3 regions of the Microbispora rosea genome follow, and region 1 is predicted to be linked to each of the others. Evidence: riboswitches for the same ligand, from Rfam matches in the RefSeq annotation. Region 1 holds a riboswitch; each other region holds the start of a gene.
The links. A riboswitch is a leader RNA that binds a small molecule or an ion and turns the genes downstream of it on or off. The one in region 1 is predicted to bind cyclic di-AMP.

Region 2: another riboswitch for cyclic di-AMP. It lies ahead of ACIBK1_RS00835 (C40 family peptidase); the one in region 1 lies ahead of ACIBK1_RS15855 (glycoside hydrolase family 25 protein).
Region 3: another riboswitch for cyclic di-AMP. It lies ahead of ACIBK1_RS26375 (C40 family peptidase); the one in region 1 lies ahead of ACIBK1_RS15855 (glycoside hydrolase family 25 protein).

What each region holds. Positions count from the first base shown of each region.
Region 1 covers NZ_JBITJO010000003.1:786,908-794,679, reverse strand. The annotation lists gene ACIBK1_RS15870 (hypothetical protein) at 189-560, opposite strand; gene ACIBK1_RS15865 (hypothetical protein) at 766-1,173, shown strand; gene secD (protein translocase subunit SecD) at 1,207-3,453, shown strand; gene ACIBK1_RS15855 (glycoside hydrolase family 25 protein) at 3,515-4,237, opposite strand; cyclic di-AMP (ydaO/yuaA leader) riboswitch at 4,250-4,394, opposite strand; gene ACIBK1_RS15850 (flavin reductase family protein) at 4,913-5,485, shown strand; gene ACIBK1_RS15845 (DUF222 domain-containing protein) at 5,977-7,772, shown strand, end outside.
Region 2 covers NZ_JBITJO010000001.1:179,224-186,995, reverse strand. The annotation lists gene ACIBK1_RS00860 (L-aspartate oxidase) at 1-294, shown strand, start outside; gene ACIBK1_RS00855 (type III pantothenate kinase) at 302-1,084, shown strand; gene lysS (lysine--tRNA ligase) at 1,144-2,829, shown strand; gene ACIBK1_RS00845 (NADP-dependent oxidoreductase) at 2,911-3,834, opposite strand; gene ACIBK1_RS00840 (helix-turn-helix domain-containing protein) at 4,158-4,406, shown strand; gene ACIBK1_RS00835 (C40 family peptidase) at 4,457-5,500, opposite strand; cyclic di-AMP (ydaO/yuaA leader) riboswitch at 5,567-5,719, opposite strand; gene ACIBK1_RS00830 (amino-acid N-acetyltransferase) at 6,112-6,663, shown strand; gene ACIBK1_RS00825 (RDD family protein) at 6,810-7,772, shown strand, end outside.
Region 3 covers NZ_JBITJO010000006.1:334,493-342,264, reverse strand. The annotation lists gene ACIBK1_RS26405 (sensor histidine kinase) at 1-27, shown strand, start outside; gene ACIBK1_RS26400 (Lrp/AsnC family transcriptional regulator) at 68-355, opposite strand; gene ACIBK1_RS26395 (DEDD exonuclease domain-containing protein) at 465-2,192, opposite strand; gene ACIBK1_RS26390 (GNAT family N-acetyltransferase) at 2,253-2,834, opposite strand; gene ACIBK1_RS26385 (NYN domain-containing protein) at 3,159-4,475, shown strand; gene ACIBK1_RS26380 (C40 family peptidase) at 4,624-5,586, shown strand; cyclic di-AMP (ydaO/yuaA leader) riboswitch at 5,905-6,059, shown strand; gene ACIBK1_RS26375 (C40 family peptidase) at 6,134-6,715, shown strand; gene ACIBK1_RS26370 (hypothetical protein) at 6,819-7,736, shown strand.

The DNA.
Region 1 (7,772 bases):
CTCCAGGTGAGGGATGAGGTGGCGCGCGAGCACGCGCGCCGTCGGCGCACCGGTGCCGGTGCGCGAAACGAGTACGCGGGAATGGCCCGCGCGCGATGGTGGTCAGGGCTGGGAGGACGGCCGCATGACGGCGCGCGCCACGGCCGCCGGGGCGGTATGGCGGGTCAGGCGCGCTTCGAGCGAGCTCGTCAGAGGGCCTGTGGCGGGCTGCGCGAGCCCGCGGTGCGATGCCCGGTCTGTTGCGGGCTGAGGACGATGTCCTCGTGATGCCGGGCGGGCTCCGGCGCGGAGACGGGAGCATCCGGCGCGGCCGCCACGCTGCGCGGCCGGAACGGGAACGGCAGATGCTCGGGACCTGCGGCGCCCGTGGGCAGGGTCGCCGACTGCGGCGTCCACGCCCCCGGCGTCCACACCTCGGCCGCGGCCTGCGGCGCACGCTGAGCGGGATCGCCGCCGTACCAGGCGGGGGTGGAGGCGACCAGCGCGAGGGCAAGCATCAGCAGGCCCACCACCAACGTGAAGGCGGTGGACCCGCACGTGCCACGTCGTGAGGTCGCCATGTGACCGACCATAACCCACCTTCGCGAAACGGTCATCCGCGTTTCCCGTTGCCCGTTTCTCCCAATCGGTCCCTGCCCGATTTCCGCCATTTGTTGTGCATACCCGCATCTCCGGAAACGTTCCCGTCCACTCGGGTGCGTTCTCCGTTCCCCTCTACTTGGGTACGGTGGCCGCAAGGCACGGGTTTCGCGGGAGGGGGGAAGGATGGCGCGACGCAGGCTGACCGCCGCGCTGCTGCTCCTGCTGCACGCGATCTTCCTGACCTCCGGCGGCGTGCCCGCGTCCGCGGGCACACTGCAGACGCCACATCGCGTCACCGGCATTCACCACGCCGCCGGCACCCACCTCGCCACCGGCCGTCCGGCCGTCGAGACGGGCGGCGTGCGCTGCCCTCCGGCGCACGCCACACGGCCGGCTCAGGGCGACCCGCCCCGGGTCCAGGCGGGCGCGGGCGGCCCCGGCGCGTCCGGCGGACCGGTCGTGCTGCCCAACCCGGCGGCGCCGCGCGGCGGCACCCGGGTCACCCGGGCCGGGCCGCATCACGACGGCCCGCCCGCCCAGTGCCCGCACCGGGCCGCCACCGCCCGAGCTCCTCCCTCCACCGCGTACTGAGACCTTTCCCACTCGTACGCCTGTGGAGGCTTCATGTCCCGTGCGCCCATGTGGCGTGCGGTGGCGGCGCTCGCCGTCATCGCGACCTCACTGCTGCTCGCTTTCACCATGGCCCCGCGCCTCGGCCTCGACCTGCGCGGCGGCACCCAGCTCGTCTTCGAGACGAAGGACTCACCCACGGTCAAGGCGGACGCCGACGCCACCGACCGCGCCCTCGACGTGCTCCGGCGCAGGGCCGACGCCCTCGGAGTCGTCGATCCCACCCTGGTCCGCTCCGGCGAGAAGCGGATCATCGTCGAACTGCCCGGCGTGCTCGACCCGCGCGAGGCCGCCGCGGTCATCGGCAAGACCGCCCAGCTCAACTTCCATCCGGTGCTCGGTCCCGCCGAGGACGGCGACAGGGACGCGGTCGCCGACGAGAGCGGCCAGAGGCTGAAGCTCGGCCCGGTCGCGCTCAGCGGGGCGGGCGTCACCGACGCCGCCGCGCGCAGCGACCCCCAGATGGGGCCGGGCTGGTTCGTCACGATCGACTTCAAGGAGCCCGGTCCCTGGCGGGAGCTGACCGGGACAGCGGCCTGCGCGCCGGTCGGCGACCACAAGCGCCGCGTCGCCATCGTCCTCGACAACGAGATCATCTCCTCGCCGCAGGTGGACGAGTCGATCGCCTGCGAGGCGGGGATCTCCGGCGGCAGCACGCAGATCACCGGGTCGTTCACCGCCCAGGAGGCGCAGAACCTCGCGGTGCTGGTCAAGGGCGGCTCGCTCCCGGTGCCGCTGGAGCTGGTCGAGCAGCGCACGGTCGGCCCGACCCTCGGCGCCGACGCCATCGCCGCGAGCGCCAAGGCCGGCGTCGTCGGGGTGATCCTGACCGCGGTGTTCATCGGCGTCGTCTACCGGCTGGTGGGCGTGCTGGCCGCGGTCGCGCTCGCCTGCTACGGCCTGATCTCGTACGCCGGGCTCGTGGCCATGGGTGCCACGCTCACACTGCCCGGCCTGGCCGGGTTCGTCCTGGCCATCGGCATGGCCGTGGACGCCAACGTGCTGGTCTTCGAACGGGCCAGGGAGGAGTACGGCGAGGCGCCCCGCCGGGGTCTCAAGGCGGCTCTCGAACGCGGCTTCAAGAACGCCTGGAGCGCGATCGCCGACTCCAACATCACCACCCTGCTCGCCGCCGGGCTGCTGTTCTGGCTGGCCTCGGGGCCGGTGAAGGGCTTCGGCGTGACGCTGGCCATCGGCGTGCTGGCCTCGCTGGTGTCGGCGATGCTGATCACCCGGGTGCTCGCCGCCGCCCTGATCGCGAGGATCGGCCCGCGGGCGTCCGGCATCGGCTCGATCGGCCGGGTCAGGACCTGGCTGACCCGGCGCGGGCCGGACCTGATGCGCGGCAGGCGGCTGTGGCTCGCCGTCGCGGCCGGGCTGCTCGTGCTCGCGGGGGCGGGGCTGGTCACCCGCGGCCTGAACTACGGCGTCGAGTTCACCGGAGGCCGGATCGTGGAGTTCGGCACGAGCCGGCCGGTCGACGTCGCGGCGGCGAGGCAGGCGGTGGCGGACGCCGGGTTCCCCTCCGCCGTCGTCCAGAGGTCGGACGACGCGATCTCGGTGCGCACCGGGCAGATCAGCGCCGACGACGTGGTGCGCGTGGAGCAGGCGCTTGACCGGAGCGTGGGTGAGGTCACCAAGCACCGCGACGAGCTCATCGGTCCGAGCCTGGGTGAGGAGCTGCGCCGCAACGCGCTCATCGCGCTCGCCGTCGCGCTCGCCGCGCAGCTCGTCTACCTGGCGTTCCGGTTCCGGTGGACGTTCGGCACGGCGGCCGTGGCGGCCCTGTTCGTGGACGCGGCCGTCGTCGTCGGCACGTTCGCCTGGCTGGGCAAGCCGATCGACGGGGTGTTCCTGGCCGCGATGCTCACGATCATCGGTTACTCGGTCAACGACAAGGTCGTGCTGTTCGACCGGGTGCGCGAGCTGTGGCCGCTGCGGCGCCGGGAGCCGTTCGGCCGGGTGGTGAACGCCGCGATCCTGCAGACCGTGCCGCGCACGGTGAACACCGGGCTCGGGGCGCTGTTCATCCTGGCGGCTTTGGCGGTGTTCGGCGGCGACTCGCTGCGTGACTTCGCCGTCGCCCTGCTGATCGGCATCGTCGTGGGGACGCTGTCGTCGTCGTTCGTGGCCGGGCCGGTGGCGATCGCGCTGGAGCGGCGGTCCGGCCAGCCGCCGCCGGCTCCCGCCGCGCCGCGTGCGAGGCCCGCGCGGCGTGACGGCTCCGGCGCGGTGGTCTGACCGAGCCGGTCGACCGGCCTCGGCCCCGGGGCGGGGACGCCCCGCCCCGGGGCCCGTTCGGCTACGGCCGGCCGAGCGCGCGCAGCTGGGCGGGCGTCAGCGCGGAGACGTTCTGGTCGATGGGCGTGTCGGTGTACTGGTGGATCGCCCAGGACTTCCAGTCGGCGGGCGGCGTGATGTCGCCCGGCGCCTTGCTGTAGTGGGCCACCCACAGGGGGTACTGGCCGAGGCCGCGGCCGTACTTGTTCGCGAAGTTCCAGCCGCTGTAGAACATCGGCCTGGTGCCGGTCTTGGCCGTCACGTACTCCAGCCAGGTCTTGGCCCACCTGTTGACCTGCTCGACGGACTCGCCGTCGGCGGTCTCCAGGTCGAGGACCAGGATGTCGCCGGGCTTGTGCGGCTGCGAGTTCACCACACTGAGGAAGTGGTCGGCCTCGGCGATGGGGTCGTTGGAGGGATGGCCGTAGTGGTAGACGCCGCGGACGATGCCCTTCTTGGCCAGCTCCTGCCAGTGCCGGGGGAAGGACGAGTCGACCCAGTCGGTCCCCTCGGTGGCCTTGATGAACCCGAACTGCGCGCGGCTGTTCATCCAGTCGTGGTCGGCCTCGTAGCCGGAGACGTCCTGGCCGTACGTGTGCGGGTTCGCGTACGCCGGGGCGGGCAGGGCGACGGCCGCCGTGACGGTGGCCGTGGCGGCCGAGACCGCGAGGGTCGCCGCAGCGAGGGCGGAGCGCAGGCGCCGGCGGGAGGGCCGGCCCCCGAGGGAGAGCCGATGGATGGACATGGCGGGGTTGACTCCTTGCTTCCATTCCGCCTACCGGGTTAGCTGACGGGTTCGGGCAGGAAGTGCCCTACGGGCGCATCTGGGGGCCTGCGCGCCGATTCACCCCGAGAGAGTGGGTCCCCGGCTCCACATGACGCGGATTCGGCGGCCGCGCGACCACCGCGCGGTCCGGGCAACGACACGGCAAGGGATACGACGGAGAATGTCGGCCGGTACCCATGCCGTGCGACCTAAAGGTACACACAGCACCAGAATGGTGTAAACAGGACAAAACCCGTCTTTACCTGCAGCGGGACGGCGACGCCCGGCCCGTGTCGATCAGCTCGATGCCGGGCACGACGTACTCGGTCGCGGCTCGTCCCGCGACAGCACCATGTCGTCGAGCAGGTGGCCGTAGTCGAGCTCGTGCACGCCCATCACCCGCCGCATCACCGGGGAGGACAGCCCCGCTCGACGTCCGCGCTCGTCCGCAATTCGGTGTCGCTAACTGGACAGATATCGCGAACAGGACGATCATCCCGATGAGTGAGGCCGGGGCGGGCCGGCAGGTGACCCGCTCGGACCGTAACCCCGCCCGTACGCGGCTTCCGTTGACCGGGATCCCCGTGCGATCCGCCCGTAAGGGGGTTTGTAAGTTCGTCACCTGAGGCACCGACACGTACGCGAGGTGAGTCCATGACCGCTGCACCCGCCGACCCCGAGTTCACCGAGGTGGCGCCGCCGACGCCGGCCGAGTTCCGGCGCGCGCTGGGCATGTTCGCGACCGGCGTTAGCGTGGTCACGGGCCTCGACGACGGGGAACCGGTGGGCTTCGCCTGCCAGTCGTTCGCCTCGGTGTCCCTCGAACCGCCGCTGATCCTGTTCTGTGCCGACCACAAGGGCCGCGCCTGGCCGCGGATCAAAAAGTCGGGCCGCTTCTGCGTGAACGTCCTCGGCGAGGATCAGATCGACATCTGCGGCCGATTCGGCTCCAGCAGAGGCGACAAGTTCGCTGGACTCGACTGGGACCTGTCGCGATGGGGCACTCCGGCGTTGCGGAAGGTGCTGCTGCGAGTCCACGGCGACGTGCGCGACGTGCACGTCGCCGGTGACCACGACGTGATCATCGGCCACGTGCGCGAGCTCGAACCCGTCGTCACCGAGCAGCGCCCGATGCTGTTCTTCCGCGGCCGGTTCGGAGTGGAGCAGGACGACCAGGCCGCCGCCCTCGGTCCCAATCTGTGGGGCTGGGGCGACCACTGGGGGTGAGCACCGACCTCCCCCTGCCGCGGCCCCTTCCGGTGATCCGGCCGTCCGAGTGCGCGGGGCGACCCGGCGAATTCGCAGCCTTCTGGTCGACGCCCTAACCACCGGGGTTGATTTCGAGGAGGCACAGTCCTTCTCGCCGCAGGACACGATTCCCGAGCTCACCGTCGCCGTACAGGGCGATCGACGGCGCGCCCCGGCACCATCCGGACATCGACAACGATGACGTCAAAGCCGCGACCGCACGGCTGACCCCTCTCTGCGCCACCTATAAGTGGAGTTGCTGCTGGCAGGATTGCCCCTTCCTGCGCGTACCCGGCGCGTCGTTGCCGTCGCGACCGCCCCGGATGCATGCACCAGCACCGCCAGAACCGGGCCCTGACCTGCCTATCTCCTCCCACCTGTAACTCCAGCTAATCGCTTCGTCGCGTTGCTCGACGACCTGGAGCAATGAGAGAATTCATACAGACTTTCGAATTTCCCGAGGAGGTGTGATGGATCTGTTCGACTCTCATCCTGACCGCCTTCGTCGTTCGAATAGTTCCGACGACTGGTGGGACCGGTTGACCGCCGACTCGCCGTTGTGGTCTGCCGATGGCTCATCCGCCCGCGAGTACTTCCCGATCGCCGACCTCCAGCCGCCGCAGCACACGAGCGCGCACACGAGCGACGGCACGCCCGGCACCGGGAGCCCAGGCAGCCTGGGTGCCGATGGCCTTGGTGTCGATGGTGGTGGCGGCGCGGGTGCCGCCGATGCGGGTGGTCGTCCGCGCGCTCGGTCGTCGTGGGTGCTGGTGGGGTCTGTTCGTGAGTCGGCGCAGGCGTTGGCGTTGGCGCCGCTTCCGGAGGATGCGGATGTCTGCCTGGCTGAGGCGGAGGATTTGCTGTTCGCGCGGGATCGGATCACCTGCGCAATTGCCGATCGGGTGGGCCGGGTCCATCGGGCGGGGCAGGTCAAGCAGCATGGGCATGCCTCCACCCGCAGCTGGCTGCGCACCGCCGCCGGGATGAGCGTCGGCGGAGCCAGCCGCCTGCTGACGTTGGCGGTGGAGCTGGCGCGTCTGCCCCGGGTGCGGGAGAAGTTCGCCGCCGGCCAGTTGGCGGCAGGGGTGGTGGAAGCGATCTGCACCGCCACCGCGAACCTGTCCGACGAGCACGCCGGTCTGGCCGAGCCGATCCTGCTGGAGCTCGCAACCAAAGCAGGCGCGGCGGAGGTGGCCAAGGCCGGGCGTTACCTGCGTGCCGTGCTGGACCCTGATGGGGAGGACCGCGACGAGCGGGCCGACTACGGGCGGCGGTTCCTGCGGGTGCGCCCCGGGCGGGGCGGCGGCCTGGAAGGGGAGTTCTCCCTCCCCCGCGAAGCGGCAGCCCGGCTACGCGCCCTGCTCGACGCCTACGCCAAACCCCGCGCGGAAGGCGATGACCGGCCACTGAGCGTGCGCCAGGCCGATGCCTTCATCGCCCTGCTGGAACAGAAGATCGCCACCGAACTCCTGGTCCTCGTCAACGCCGAATCCCTCCCCACCGACCCCACCACCGACCCCCACCCTGCCGACTCCGACCCCGCCGCCGACGACGCCAGCGGCTCTGCCCCCAGCGAGGCCGCCACCACCGACCCCGCCGCCACCACCGACCACCCCGCGGACCCTGACCATGCCGAAAGCACTGACGACACCAACGAGGCCGACGACGCCGTCCCCGGCGCGACGGGGGACCCCGGTAACGCGGGCGGTGCCGACGGAGCGACGGACTCCGGTGCGGGGAGCGACGCCGGAGCCGATGGAGCCGCACACGCCGATGCCGGAAACGCCGACCGCGCCACCACCGGTCCCCGCGATAAGGAGTCCCGCCACCCAGGCCCCGACGAGCACGGGGCAGGTGAGCACGGAACCTACGAGCGCGGGACCGATAGGCGCGCACCCCGTGAGCGCGGGACTTGTGAGTGCGGCACTGGTGAGCAGCGGGCCGGTGAGCGCGAGCCGCACGACACCGCGAGCGCCACCTCTACCGAGGGCGACGACATCCCGCCGGTAGAGGGCGATGACTGCGACCGTGCCGCGGCACAGACCGGGGCAACGCACGCCAGGCGGCACGGGTCAGCATTGCCTGCTGACGGTGGCGGGCCTGCGCACGCAGCGCCTTCGAACACAACACCCTCGAACACAGCACTTTCCGGCACAGCGTCCTCGCACGCAGCACCTTCCGGCACAGCGCCTGCCCAGGCAGCGCAGCCCGATCCTCCTCCCGAGGACGCCTTCGCACGTCGCACCCACGCCGGGCATCAGCCTGC
Region 2 (7,772 bases), on a different contig from region 1:
GTACGGCAGGCCTTCCCCGGCCTGCCGATCGAGGTCGAGGTGGACCGCATCGACCAGATCGAGCCGGTCCTGGCCGAGGGCGCCGAGGAGATCCTGCTCGACAACTTCACCGTGGACCAGCTCGCCGAGGCCGTACGGCTGGTGGCCGGCCGGGCACGGCTGGAGTCGAGCGGCGGGCTGACCCTCGACGTGGCCCGCGCGGTCGCCGAGACCGGGGTCGACTACCTGTCCGTCGGCGCGCTCACGCACTCGGCCCCGGCACTCGACCTTGCTCTAGATCTTCGTGAGGCATAATCAGGGAATGCTGCTCACCATCGACGTCAGCAACACCCACACGGTGCTGGGCCTGTTCGAGGGTGAAGAGGTGATCGAGCACTGGAGGATCGCCACCGACCCCCGCCGTACGGCGGACGAGATCGCGGTGGTGCTCCAGGGTCTCCTCGGGCAGTCGCCGCTTCTCAAGGACGCCGACATCAGCGGCATCGCGATCTGCTCCACGGTGCCGTCGGTGCTCAACGAGATGCGGGAGATGTCCCGGCGCTACTACGGCGACGTCACGGCGGTGGTCGTCGAGCCGGGCGTCCGCACCGGCGTCCCGGTCCGGATGGACAACCCCAAGGAGGTCGGCAGCGACCGCATCGTGAACGCGCTCGCCGCCACCACCCTCTACGGCGGGCCGTGTGTGATCGTCGACTTCGGCACGGCCACCTCGTTCGACGCGGTCTCGGCCCGGGGCGAGTACGTCGGGGCGGTGACCGCGCCCGGCCTGGAGATCTCGGTGGACGCGCTGGCCACGGCCGGGGCCCAGCTCCACAAGGTGGAGCTGGTGCGGCCGCGGTCGGTCATCGCCAAGAACACCGTCGAGGCGCTCCAGTCGGGCATCATCTACGGCTTCGCGGGCCTGGTCGACGGCATCGTGGACCGTATGACGGCCGAGCTGGCCTCCGACCCCGACGACGTCACCGTGGTCGCCACGGGCACCGGTGCGCCGCTCGTGATCGGCGAGGCCCGTACGATCGACGTACACGAGCCATGGCTCACGCTGATCGGCCTTCGGCTGGTCTACGCCAGGAACACGTCCTGACGACTCCCTCGCGTACGGGACCATAGAAGGCAGGATCCCGTTCAGAGAGGACTGACGTGATGGACGCCGACTGGGTGGCGCGTTTCGCCGATGAGGTCATCGCCGAGGCCGAACGGCGCGCACCGGGCAAACCCGTCGTCTGCGCGTCCGGCCTCAGCCCGTCCGGACCGATCCACCTTGGAAACCTGCGCGAGGTCATGACCCCGCACCTGGTGGCCGACGAGATCAGGCGGCGCGGCTACGAGTGCGTGCACATCATCTCGTGGGACGACTTCGACCGCTTCCGCAAGGTCCCGGTGGGTATCGACCCCGCCTGGAACGAGCACATCGGCAAGCCGCTGACCGCCGTCCCGGCCCCGCCCGGCAGCGAATACCCCAACTGGGCCGAGCACTTCAAGGCGCCGATGATCGCCGCGCTGGCGGAGCTGGGCGTGGAGTTCCACGGCATCAGCCAGACGGAGATGTACACCTCCGGGGCATACCGGGAGCAGGTGCTGCTCGCCATGCGCGAGCGGCGGCGGATCGACGCGATCCTCGACCAGTACCGCACCAAGAAGGCCAAGACCAAGCAGGTCGCGGACGCCGACGAGGCCGCCGCCCTCGAAGGCTCGGGGGCCGCGAGCGAGGACGACGGCTCCGGAGTGGGGGGCTACTACCCCTACAAGCCCTACTGCTCGGTCTGCGACCGTGACCTGACCACGGTCACGTCGTACGACGACGAGACCACGGCGCTGTCGTACACCTGCGTCTGCGGCCACGGCGAGACGGTCCTGCTGTCCGAGCACACCCGCGGCAAGCTGGTGTGGAAGGTCGACTGGCCGATGCGCTGGGCCTACGAGGGCGTGGTCTTCGAACCGTCGGGGGTGGACCACAGCTCGCCGGGCTCGTCGTTCGTCGTCGGCGGTCAGATCGTCCGCGAGGTCTTCGGCGCCTCGCAGCCGATCGGGCCGATGTACGCCTTCGTCGGCATCAGCGGCATGGCCAAGATGAGCAGCTCCAAGGGCGGCGTGCCGACCCCGGCCGACGCTCTGTCGATCATGGAGCCCGCGCTGCTGCGCTGGCTGTACGCCCGCCGCCGTCCCAACCAGTCGTTCAAGGTCTCCTTCGACCAGGAGATCCAGCGGATGTACGACGAGTGGGACACGCTGACGAAGAAGGTGCAGGACGGCACGGCGCTGCCGGCCGACCAGGCCGCCTACCGCCGGGCGTCGAGCACGGCCGCCCGGGTCCTGCCGGAGACGCCGCGGCGACTGCCCTACCGGACGCTCGCCTCGGTCGTGGACATCACCACCGGGCACGACGAGCAGACGCTGCGCATCCTGCGCGCGTTCGACCCGGAGATCGCCGGGCTGGACGAGCTGCGGCCGCGGCTCGACCGCGCCCAGCACTGGGTGAACACCTACGTGCCGGCGGAGGAGCGCACGCAGGTGCGCGAGACGCCCGACAAGGAACTGCTCGACACGCTCGGCGAGCAGGACCGCGAGTCGCTGCGCCTGCTGGCGGAGGGACTCGACGCGCACTGGTCGCTCGACGGGCTGACCACGCTCGTGTACGGCGTGCCGAAGATGCAGGCCGGGCTCGACATGGACGCAAAGGCGGCCACGCCCGAGCTGAAGGCGGCCCAGCGGGCCTTCTTCGCCCTGCTCTACCGGCTGCTCGTCGGCCGCGACACCGGCCCGCGGCTGCCCACGCTGCTGCTGGCCGTGGGCCGCGACCGGGTGCGCGAGCTGCTCGGTCGCGCCTGATCGCTGTGTGATCTTCTGTACGCGGGCCGGACGGCATGGCCGTCCGGCCCGCGGCGTGCCTGCCCAGGTAAACCGGGAGATTCAGGGCAGCAGGACCAGCCGGCCGCGCAGGCCGCCCTTCCGCAGGCGTTCGTACGCCTCGGCCGCCCGGTCCAGCGGGTAGGTGCCGGCGACCCGCAGGCTCAGCCGCCCCGCCTCGGCCAGCTTCGCGACCTCCCGCAGCTGGGCCGCGTCCGCGCGGATGAACACCGTCGAGACCCGGATGCCGCGCAGCGGGACGGGGGCCTGTCCGGCGGTGACGGCGACGAACGCGCCCCCGTTGCGCACGGCGTCCAGCGCGGGCAGTCCGACGACCGCCGCGTCCACCAGGCCGTGCACGCCGCCGGGAACGACGGCCCTGACGGCCGCCGCCAGGTCGGCGTCCCTGGGGACGAACCACTCCGCGCCGAAGCCCCGCACCAGCGCCTCGTCGCCGGGCGCGGCGACCGCCGCGACCCTGAGCCCCCGCGCCACGGCCAGCTCCACGAGATAGCCGCCGACGCCGCCGGCCGCTCCCGTGACGAGCAGGGTCTCGCCCTCGGCGAGCCCGGCGAGATCGAGCGCCTGAAGGGCGGTGAGCGCGTTCAGCGGCAACGTGGACGCCTCGGGCGCGGCCACTCCCGCGGGCGCGGGAGCCACCGCCGTCTTGTCCAGCACCACCAGGTCCGCCTGGGCCTTGAGCGGGTCCGTCAGCCGGTCCGACAGCCCGATGACCCGCTCGCCCGGACGTACGCCCGTCACGCCCGGCCCGGCCCGGTCGACCACGCCCGCCACGTCCCAGCCGAGCGCGTACGTCTCGTGGTGCGGCATGAGCCGGTTGTCGGCGAGGACGCCCGCGGCCGTGGCCAGGTCGACGGGGTTCACGGCCGCCGCCTCGACCCTGATCCGCACCTGCCCCGGCCCGGGCTCCGGCTCTGCCGCATCGACGATCCGTACGGCTCCGTCCTGTGCTACCAGTGCTCTCATGAGCCTCTTTCTCCTTCCGCTGTGGCAAGGAGCGTAGGAAGATCCGCTCTCTTTCAGTAAGAAGGCACCTGGAAGTGCGTAGGGGAGGAGAAGGGAAGAGGGGTGGCCACTCGGAAGCCGCTGCTCGAAGCGATCAAGCGCTGGGCCGAGATCCACATGGACGACGTCGAGGCGGCCAGGCAGGCGTACGACCGCCGCTCCGGCCCCTAGGAGCGTCCGGCGGCCCCTGTCAGACACTCCCCAACCTTGACGACCTTCACGCGAGGCGTTTACCTTCCCTGAAGGGTGGGCCGACGAATCATCGTCGTGGGGGAGGGCGGACGATGGGTGTTCCCGAGGTCGTCTACCGAGGTGAGAATCTCGCCTCGGACCTTGAGCGTGCCGGTCTCACCGAAGAGGATCTGCTTCTCCTCGCGGAGCTGGCCAAGGGTGTGACCGCAGACCGGGTGGGCCGCAGTCTCGACGTCAGCGGCCGAACCGTGCGGCGCCGGCTGCGGTGCATCTGTGACCGCATCGGCGTGGCGACCGCGATCGAGGCGGTCGCCTGGGCGGCACGCCGCCGCCTCATCTGACCGTGTTCGTTTCATAGAAAGGGACCGACGCCCCTCCGTGGAGGAGGGGCTCAGTCGGCGACGCGCACCGCTCCCGCGAACGGCCGTCCGTCGATCTTCGCGATGTGGACGACGTCTCCGGTGCGCGGCGCGTGGATCATGTAGCCGTTGCCGATGTAGATGCCCACGTGGTGCAGGTCGGAGTAGAAGAACACCAGGTCGCCGGGGCGGAGCTGGTCACGGGGGATGTGGGTGCCCGCCGTCCACTGGTCGCCGGTGTAGTGGGGCAGGCTGATGCCGACGGACTGGTAGGCCGCCATGACCAGGCCGGAGCAGTCGAAGGAGCCGGGCCCCTCGGCGCCCCACACGTACGGCTTGAGCTGCTGCCCGAGGGCCCACCGCGCCGCCTGGGCGGCCTTGCCGTCACCGATGATGGGGAACGCCGTCCTCGCGCGCGTCTCGCGGCCGATCGTCTGGGAGACCTGCCGGTAGAGGTTGCTCTCGGTCTTCTTGATCAGCTTCGTGATCTTGTCGCGCCGCGAGTCGAGGCCGCTGAGGAGCTTCTTGACCTCGGCCTGCCGGGCGGAGGCACTCTCCCTGGCCCGTGCGGCGGCGTCCATGGCCTTGGTGACCTCGGCGACCTCCTGGCTCTGCTGCAGCTCCAGCGCGTACGTCGTGGAGGCCTGGTCCAGGTAGCGGCGGGGGTCGGCGTCGCTGTCGATGAGCACGAGCGCGTTGCCGAGCCCGTTGGTCATGTAGGAGTGCTGCGCGAGGGCGCTCGCCTTCTGCCGGCGGACCTCGAGCTCGGCCTCGCTCTTGGCGAGGTTCTTCTTGGCGAGGTCGGCGGACCGCTCGGCCGCCTTCAAGCGCACCCGCTCGCCGTTGTACTGCTCGCTGAGCGTCTCGATCTCGGTGTAGAGGCTCTCGACCTGCGCCGTGAGCTCCTTGAGGCTCGGCTTCGGGTCGGCGGTGGCGCGGACCACCGGGGCGCCGAACGTGATCGCGGTGATCGCGACGCCGACGAACGCCAGACGGCGGATGGGACCCGGACCGGCCGTGCCGGGTCCGGACCGTCGGCCGCGGGCGTGCCTGCCCGCCGGCCGCTCTCCACGCATGCGCAACCGAGCTCCTCTCCCACGTGTGCCCCGCGGCGGGCCCGTCGTCGAGACGGAGCCGTACGGCGGGGCAGTGCTGAGCGCCTACCGGGTTAGCTGACGGGTTCGGGCCGGAGTAGCCCTACCTGGCGGATTCACCCCTTGACGATCTGAGACCGAACCGATCCTGATCCTGCAGTTGGGTCCCCGGTTCCCCTTCGCACTCGGTGCTTCGAAGATTCGGCGCCCGGTCTCCGTGAGCGCTCACGATGACCGGCATCGTCGCTGGACGATAGTGCACAGCGAGTTCTTGCTCAACCAGAACTCCGAAACCCGTCTACGTTTGACAACCAAACGATCACGGTCGGGTCACGGGTTCGGTAGTGATACGTCCGTGTTCACCTGGGTTTAGAGCGATCCGAGTGTTCGGGTGTGCTGCTCGGGCTGCTGAAAAAACTGGGACGAACCTGGACAACCCCCTCGGAGCGCGACCGCACATCCGTCCGCATCCGAATGGCTACGCAGAGTCATTTCTGATGTCGGGTGGGGCGTTTGGGAATGACCGTTATCCCGGGGCACGCCCGGTGGCCTACCGCAGGGGATCGGCCGCGCTCCGGCTAGGCTGACCGGTCATGGAGCAGGTCGCCGCGCAGACGCCCAGTGAGTCGGGTGCCACGGCCGTGACGGTGCGCCGGGCCAGGACACCGGACGTCCGGGCGATCAGGCGCCTCGTCGACGCGTACTCGGGTGTCGGGCCCCGCCTGCTCAAGAAGAGCACGGTCACGCTGTACGAGGACGTCCAGGAGTTCTGGGTGGCCGAGGCGGACGGGCAGATCGTCGGCTGCGGCGCGCTGCACGTGCTGTGGGAGGACCTGGCCGAGATCAGGACCGTCGCGGTGGACCCCGCGTCACGCGGCGGCGGCGTCGGCCATCGGATCGTCGCCGCGCTCATCGAGACCGCAAGGGACCTCGGCGTGCGGAGGGTCTTCTGCCTCACGTTCGCGGTGGAGTTCTTCGCCAGGCACGGCTTCCGGCCCCTCCAGGGCACTCCGGTCTCCCAGGAGGTCTACGCGGAACTGCTCGCGTCGTACGACGAGGGCGTCGCCGAGTTTCTCGAGCTGGAGCACGTCAAGCCGAACACGCTGGGGAACACCCGGATGTTGCTGCACCTCGACCGCCATTGATCACCATTGATGAGCATTGATCGTCGATCTTGACGCTGCTTGTCGACTGCTGCAAAGGTGACTGTTGATACACCTGTCGCTACTTTTGGCAATATCAGCGTGTGCTACTACGTGCGGCGCATGCGTCTTCGAAACGAGGTGACACGGTGAGCACCGGACAGCCGCCGTACCCCCAGGACGAGTCGGACGGAACGCCACCGCCGCCATCGAACCCCGGGTACAACACGGACAGACAATCCCAGGAATACGACCCCGACGTCACGGTGGTCAGCTATCGCGGGCAGCACACGGGCCCGCAGCAGCCGCCCGGCTACGACCCCGCCCAGGGCGGCTACGGCCAGCAGCAGGGCTATGGCGCCCAGCAGGGCCAGCCGCAGCAGTACGGCCAGCAGGGCTACGGGCAGACCGGCCCGCAGCAGACCCCGCAGCAGCAGGGCTACGGCCAGGAGGCCGCCCAGCAGCAGGGCTACGGAGCTCAGCAGGCCCAGCAGCAGCAGTACGGCCAGCAGGGCTACGGGCAGCAGGGCTACGGCCAGACCGGCCCGCAGCAGGGTTACGCCCAGCAGGGGTATGGCCAGACCGGCCCGCAGCAGGGCTATGGCGCTCAGCAGGCCCAGCAGCAGTACGGCCAGCAGAACCCCCAGCAGAACCCCCAGCAGGGCTACGGCGCCCAGCAGGCCGGGCAGCAGCAGTACGGCCAGCCGTCCCAGGGCGGCTACGGCCAGCAGACCGGTCCCCAGGACTACGGTCACCAGCAGGGCTACGGGCAGCAGGCCCAGCAGCAGCAGTACGGCCAGCAGAACCCCCAGCAGGGCTACGGTCAGCAGCAGGGCTACGGCCAGCAGCCCGGTTACGGGCAGCAGCAGTACCCCCAGCAGGGCTACGGAGCTCAGCAGGGCCAGCAGCAGTACGGCCAGGATCAGTACGGGCAGCAGCAGTACGCCCAGCCGAGCCCCCCGCAGGGCTACGGTCAGCAGCAGTACGGTCAGCAGGGCTACGGTCAGCCCGGCTACGGCCAGCCGTACGCGCCCGAGGGCCCGATCCCGCCCGGCGCTCCGGCTCCGCTGGCGGAGTGGTGGCAGCGTCTCGTCGCCCGCATCATCGACGGC
Region 3 (7,772 bases), on a different contig from region 1:
CGCGTCCGGCTGCTCCGCCCGGCCTGACCCGCCGCCCCGGGCGACCATGGCGCGTGGCCGGGCGGGATCAGTCCGCGTCGGCGAGGCCGATGGAGAAGGCCGCCTCCAGGTCGTGGCGGGAGTAGGTGCGGAAGGCGATGTGCGTCTCGGTGTGACGCACCCCGGGCACCTTGTTGACACGGCCGGGCACCACCTCTGCCACCGCCTCGTAGCGGCCGACCCTGACCATGGCCAGCAGGTCGAACTCGCCGGTGATCGAGTACACCTCGCTGACGCCCTCGATCTCGGCGATGGCCTCGGCGACCTCGGGGATCCTGTCGACGTCCGCCTTGATGTGGACGATCGCGGTGACCATGGGCGTCTCTCCTGCTGTCTCGCGGCTCGGGTCTGTCGACCCCGACATTAGTGCCACCCCCGCGGCCTCACCTCCGCGGCCTCACCTCCGCGGCCTCACCTCCGCGGCCTCACCGCAGGGGCCGTCCCTCCCGGCGGTCGCCGCGCTGGTGCCGGTAGGCGCGCTCGATGCGCTCGACCAGCCGCCCCGCGCCGTACGCGGGAAGGCTCCAGGTGCCGTCGACCTGGACGAGACGCACGCCGGGGGAGTCGAGCCAGCGCAGCACGCACTCGGTCTCCTCGGCGCTGGCGGCCGGGGTCGGGCCGGGGCCGGGGACGACGGTCTCCGCCGTGGCGACCAGCGCGTCCACGTACGGCGTGGGGTGGGCGCCCCGGGGCATCACGCCGGCCGCGGCGAGCCTGCCGTGCCGGATGACGTGGATGTCCCAGCCGCCGTCGAAGGCGGGGCTGGCCGCGACCATCTGCGGGATGCCGGTCAGGGAGCGCAGGCGCTGCATGCGCGCGGCGGTCCTGACGTATGCCGCGAGCCGGTCCCGGTCGACGGCCGCCTCCTCGTATCGCTGCTCGGCCGACAGACGGCTCATGCGCGCCTCCATCGCCGAGAACACCGCCTCCGCGTCGAGCTCCATCGCGTGCCGGGCGCGGCGGGCGTGGCGGGCGTAGCTCTCCTCGCTCTCGCGGCCCTCGCAGGGCGCGCCGCAGCGGCCCATCTCGGCGAGCGCGCAGGCGGGGCGCCGCACGCGGGCCGACAGCCGTTCGGTGCACTGCCGCAGCGGCAGCGCCTCGTGCATGGCGGTCCGCGCGTCGTCGGCGGTGCGGCTGCTGCCGAACGGGCCGAGGTAGGCCGCGCCGTCGTCCTTCACCTCGCGCACGACGCTGAGCCGTGGGAACGCCTCGTCGGTCAGCTTGAGCCAGACCGCCCGCTCAGGGAAGCGGGACCGCCTGTTGTAGCGGGGCTTGGTGGCTCCGATCATCCGCAGCTCGCGGATCTCCGCCTCCAGCGCGGTGGCGCAGACGATCGTCCTGACCCGCTCGGCGATGCCGACCATCTCGCGGATGCGGGAGCGCGTCTCGCTCGCGGTGAAGTAGCTGCGCACGCGGTTGCGCAGGTTGGAGCTCTTGCCGATGTAGAGCGCCTCACCCTTGAGGTCCTCGAAGATGTAGACGCCGGGCGCGCCGGGCACCCCCTCGGCGAGGTGGCGCTTGCGCTGCTGCTCCGGGGTGGGCGCGCGCACGAAGCCGCGCAGGTCTTCCAGCGTGTGCACGCCGAGCGACCCGACCCGCGCGATGAGGCCGTGCAGCACGTCGACCGTGGCCTTCGCGTCGGCCAGCGCCCGGTGGCAGGGCTCGGTGGAGCTGCGGAAGACCCGCGCGAGGGTGGCCAGCTTGCAGTTGGGGGTCTCGTCGCGGGTGAGCACGCGGCGCGCGAGGTCGGCCGTGTCCACCACGGGGTTGGCCGGGGGCGGATAGCCGTTGACCTGGCACGCCGCCTTCAGGAACGACATGTCGAACGGCGCGTTGTGCGCCACCAGCGCGGCGCCGGCGACGAACTCCAGAAAGCTCGGCAGCACCTCGGAGAACTTCGGCGCGGCCACGACCATCGCGTCGGTGATGCCGGTCAGCACGGAGATGAACGGCGGGATCGGGCCGCCGGGGTCGACCAGTGTGGCGAACTCGCCGATCACCTCGCCGCCGCGTACCTTCACCGCGCCGATCTCCGTGATGGCGTGCTCCGCGGCCGACCCGCCGGTGGTCTCCAGGTCGAAGACGACGAACGTCACCTCCCGCAGGGGAGTGCCGAGCTCGTCCAGCGTGCCCTGTACCGCATCCACGCCCATGACCATAGAAGTCCCGACCGACAATTGCCGCCCCCGCCCCAGGCGAAGGCAAAGCGACGGTCAGGCCGGCGGCTGCGCGCCGACCGCTCCCGCGTGCCATTCGCGCGCCAGCATCGCGTAGATCAGCTCGTCGCTCCACGCGCCGGCGAAGAACTCGTTCTCCACCAGGTGGGCCTCCTTGCGCATGCCGAGCCGCTCCATGAGGCGGGCGGAGGCGGTGTTGCGCGCGTCGCAGTTGCCGTGCACGCGATGCAGCCCGAGACCCTCGAATGCGATGCGGAGGACCTCGCGGGCCGCCTCGGTGGCCAGCCCGCGGCCCTGGTACGCCGGGTTGAAGACGAAGCCGATCTCGCCCTGGCGGTGCTCCCGGCTGCGCAGGAACAACGTGAGGTCCCCGATCACGGGCCCGCCGCCGGCCGACTCGGCGGCCACGCACAGCATGTCGCCGCCCTCTCCGAGCGACGCGCAGGCGATCTTCCGATCGAGCGCGGCCTTCGTCTCCTCCCGCGTGCGGGCGTCCCAGTAGAGGTATCTGGCGACCTCGGGCAGGGAGTGGAAGGCGTGCAGGTCGTCGAGGTCGGTCTCGGTGAAGGGGCGCAGGACCAGCCGGGGGGTCGTGATCGGATACGGCGGCGTGAACACGCCGCCAAGCGTACGGCCAGGGACCGGGCGCCCCATCGAGGGGTTGTGCCGCGCCCGGGCCGCCGGTGCGGGACGCCGTGACAGATCATGAACGCGACATGGACACGGTGCGACGGCCGTACCCTTGAAAGAAGACAGGAACAAGGGAGTGTCTCGCAGATCTTGCCGTGTGATGGCGGTCCGGTGGGCGCGCCGTGAGGCCCACGCCTCGCGGACGGCGGGCATCGGGACGTTCTCGCACTCGGGGGCGACAGCACCGCGAGGCGCCGCCGGGGCGACCGCAGTGGGCAGCAGATCCGTAGGACACGGCCGAGGAGCGACGAGATGAGTTCAGCCGGAGAAGGCCTGTCTCGTCCGTTGCCCGAGCAGGTGCGTTTACAGGTGGTGGAGGTCGCGGCGCAGGTGCTGGGCTCGATGCCCGCCGCGGCCGTGCCGCCGCCGTTGCGCAACATCGCCAAGTTCGACCCGCGCAAGCGCGCCCGTCTGGGCAGCGCGCCCATCGCGGCCCAGCTGGAGAACGACAAGGAGTTCCGCGAGCGGGTGGCCGAGGCGGTGGAGGTCGCCTGGCCCGAGCTGGTGGGGAGCCTGGCCGAGGGCACGGTGCCCCCCGCGGCCGAGCCGGTGCTGGTCGCGGCGGCGGCGTACCTGACCCGCCCGCCCGGCTGGCCGGACCTGGTCGAGCAGGCGCGGACCGACCTGGAGCAGGCCGCCGCCGCGGGCACCCAGCGGGAGCAGGCGGAGACGCGGCTGCGCGAGCAGCTCGCGGCGCAGCGCGCCTCCGCCAAGGAGGAGATCGACCGGGTGCGCGAGCAGCTCAAGGCGGCCCGCGCGGAGAACTCCGACCTGCGGCGCAAGCTGCACGACGCCCGCGAGCGGGTCAGGGCCGCCGAGGCCAGGGCGGCCGAGCTGGAGGCCGAGACGGCCGAGGCGCGGACCAGGGCCGCGAGCGCCAACGGCGCGGCCGAGACCGAGGTGCGCCGGCTCAGGGAGCGCCTGGCGGACGCCGAGCGCCAGCTGGAGGCCAGCCGCAGGGCCGCCCGCGAGGGCCGCAGCGTCGAGGACGCCCGGGTGCGGGTGCTGCTGGACGCGCTCCAGGACGCCGCCTCCGGGCTGCGCAAGGAGCTCGGGCTGCCCACGACGATCACCAGGCCGGCCGACCACGTGAACGCGGTGCAGCCCGGCGAGCCGGGCGTGACGGCCGTTCCCGCGCGGGCGCTGGCCAACGACGACCCGCAGCTCCTCGACCAGCTCCTGGCCATCCCTCATCTGCATCTGATCGTCGACGGCTACAACGTGACCAAGACCGGCTACCCGTCGCTGACCCTCGCCGACCAGCGGGCCCGGCTGCTGACCGGGCTCGGCGGGCTCGCCGTGCAGACGCGGGCGGAGGTGACGTGCGTGTTCGACGGCGCCGAGCTGAACGGGCCGGTCCAGGTCTCCGCGCCGCGTGGGGTGCGGGTGAGGTTCAGCGCGCCCGGGGAGATCGCCGACGACCTCATCCGCGCACTGGTGCGGGCGGAGCCGCCCGGGCGGGCCATCGCCGTGGTCTCCTCCGACAGGGAGGTGGCCGAGTCGGTGCGCCGCATGGGCGCCCGGCCGGTGCCCTCGCTCCTGCTGCTGCGCCGTCTCGGCCGCGGCTGAGCCGCCGCGCGCGCAGCCCGCGACGGCGTCGTCACCAAGGGTGATGACTGCCGCGAATACCTGCGAATAGGTTGAAGCTTCAAGATCGCCTAGATAGAGTCGCGCCGCAGGTTCGTTGATCTAAGAGGTTGATCCTCAAGGGGGCTCAGTGCGAGGGCGTGTGCCGGTGGCCGCCGGTCTGGCCGCCGTGGTCCTGCTGACGCCGATGACGGGCGCGGAGGCGGATCCGAAGCCCACGGTCGCGCAGGCCAAGGCGAAGCTGAGCAAGCTCAACGAGCAGGCCGACAAGCTCGTGGACCGCTACAACGCGGCCAACGAGAAGTGGAAGAAGTCGCGGCAGAAGTACCTCGCGATCAACGAGGACTACAAGAAGCAGAACGTCCGGGTCGAGGCGCTGCGCTCCGGACTGGTCTCGATGGCCGTCAGCAGCTACCAGGTCGGCGAGATGGGGTCGTGGGGCGGCGTCTTCTACAGCTCCAACCCCGATGCCATGCTCAGCGGCCTCGCCACGCTCAACCACATGTCGGCCGAGCGGGCCGGGCGCCTCAGGGAGTACGAGGGCGCCATCAAGGACCTCAAGGACCGCCGCGACCAGAGCAAGGTGGTCTACAAAGAGGCCGCCGACGTCAAGGACGAGCTGGCCGGCGAGAAGGAGAAGGTCGACAAGCTCGTCCGGGAGCAGATGAAGCTGCTGCGCTCGCTCGGGACGTTCAACCCCGGCAACCCCAACAGCGCCGGCGTCGTCTACACCGGGCCGGCGTCCGGCAACGCGCTGGAAGCCCTCCAGTTCGCCTACAAGCAGGTCGGCAAGCCCTATCGCTACGGGGGCACCGGACCGGGCGCCTGGGACTGCTCCGGGCTCGTGCAGGCCGCGTGGGCGGCGGCGGGCGTGCGGCTGCCCCGGACCAGCTACGAGCAGTGGGCCTGGGGTGCGAGCCGCAGGGTCTCGCTGGACGAGCTCCAGCCGGGCGACCTGCTCTGGCACGCCGGATACGGACACGTCGGCATCTACGCCGGCGACGGCAAGGTCGTCCACGCCCCGCAGACCGGCGATGTTGTGAAGATTGTCTCACTCGCGGAGTATCACGCGATCGGAGCTGTGCGCCCCTGAGGGGTTGGCCACCTCTGTGACGGTGTGTGGTTTTCGGGGCTCTTGTGACCGCATTCAGCCCTTGTTGCGCAGATTGTGAGCAGAGTCACACTTAGCCCTCTCGCGAGGTGGGTAAGCTGCGATTTCTTCTCCGCGGCCTTCGTTATCCGATCTTTATCCGGCGGGCGGGCTTTGCCGAACGCCGCGAGTCCTCGGTAGCTTCTGGGCCGCGGCGAGCACGCCTCGCCGCGGCGCGTCCCGGTCCGGCCGGCCGGGCCGCGCAGTCATCCACCGGCATCGGCGTCCTCCAACACCCTCCCCCTCGCGGGATCCCCCGGCGCCGATGACCAGCCGAGTCCGTGCAGTCAGGAGGCACGGAGCCGGGGAACCATCGACCTTCACGCGAAGGTCCGGGGTGAATCGGCGCATCGCGCGCCGTAGGGCGACTTCCCCGCCCGAACCCGTCAGCTAACCCGGTAGGCGTGAGCGGAAGACCCGAGGAGAGATCCTGTCTACCACCCCCGCTAGTCTGTCCCGTCTTGCCCGAATTGCCGTTGGTGGTGCCGCGTTGACGGCATCCGTAGGGGTCGCCGGAGCACATCCGGCGGCGGCCGATACGGCGGCCGACACGGTGACGGTCACGGTCGTCAAGACGGCCACAGCGACGAAGACGGCCACGAACACGAGCGACGGGAACAGCGCGAAAACCGCCGCCCGCAAGGCCGCCGCGAAGAAGCGGACCAAGAAGCACACCGCCAAGCGGAAGATCAGCAGGACCTCGCTCCAGCGGGCCAAGGCCCGGCGCGCGGTGAAGACCGCCGAGAAGCAGATCGGCGACCCTTACCGCTACGGAGCCACGGGACCGGGCGCGTTCGACTGCTCGGGCCTGGTCCAGTACGCCTGGCGCAAGGCGGGCGTACGGCTGCCGCGCACGACGTGGTCCATCCGCGGCGCGGTCAGGACGAAGGTGTCCTGGGGGCACTTCGAGCCCGGTGACCTCATCTTCACCAGCGGCGGCGGCCACGTCGGCATGTACGTCGGGCACGGCAAGATGATCCACGCTCCGCACACCGGCACGCGGGTCAGGATCGACAAGCTGGACGCCTATCGGAAGAGCACCTTCGTGGGTGCCGTCCGTCCGGGCGTCTGACGGGCGCCGGTCACCAGCCCCCTCGACCGGCGCCGTCCCTACGGCCCCGTCCATCTCGCCGAGGTGGACGGGGCCGTGACATGTGCTGGCTACCATGCACGGCGTGACTGTCACGAGCGGCGTGCCCGGGGGCGGCCTGCGGAGCGTGCGCGCCGGGACCGACCGGTGCCGGCTCGAAGCCGCGCCCCACGGGGTCCCTCCCCGCCGGGTCGCGGTCGTGGCCGTCGCGCTGGCCGCGCTGCTGGCCGGGCTCGCCGCCGCGGCGCCGCCCGACCCGCTGCGCGCCCTGCGGCTGGACGCCCGCGCCGCCGTGCGCGAGCATCCGGGCATGTGGACCGGCGCCTCCGTCGCCCGCGGCGAGCGCGCCGTCGTCGTCGGGTCGCCCCGGCCGCTGGTCGCCGAGGTCGCCGCACTGGCCGATCGCGCGGGCCGCACGGTCACGAGGATCTGGGGCGGGCGCGGCGGCGCGGTGGTCCTCGTGCCGCGCACCGAGGAGCAGGCCGCCGTGCTGGCGACGCCGGCGAAGGTGGACGGCCTGGCGGCGGTCGCCACCGGCGGCCGTGTGATCGTGCAGCCGGCCGCGTTCGCCCGCCTGTCCGCGACCGGCCGCCTGGTCGTCGTGACCCATGAGCTGACGCACGTCGCGACCTCCGGTCCTCGCGCGGTGCCGATGTGGCTCATGGAGGGCTTCGCCGACTACGTGGGCTACCTGGACAGCGGACTGCCGGTCCGTACGGTCGCCGCCGAGCTGGCCGCCGACGTGGCGGCGGGGAGGGCGGCGCTGGACGGCCTGCCCGGGCCCGCCGACTTCGCCGCCAGGCCCGCCCAGGCGTACGAGGAGGCGTGGCTCGCCTGCCGCTACATCGCGGCCCGCTTCGGCGAGCGGAGGCTGGTCGCCCTCTACCGCGCCGCGCTGCGCGAGGAGATCGGCGCCGCCCTCGGAGAACAGCTCGGGCTGACCGCCGACGGCCTGACCAGCGCCTGGCGGTCGTGGGCCCGCGAGCAGCTCGCCCGGCCCTGATCCCGATCTTCTTGGGACGACGGTGCGGCGGCGGCT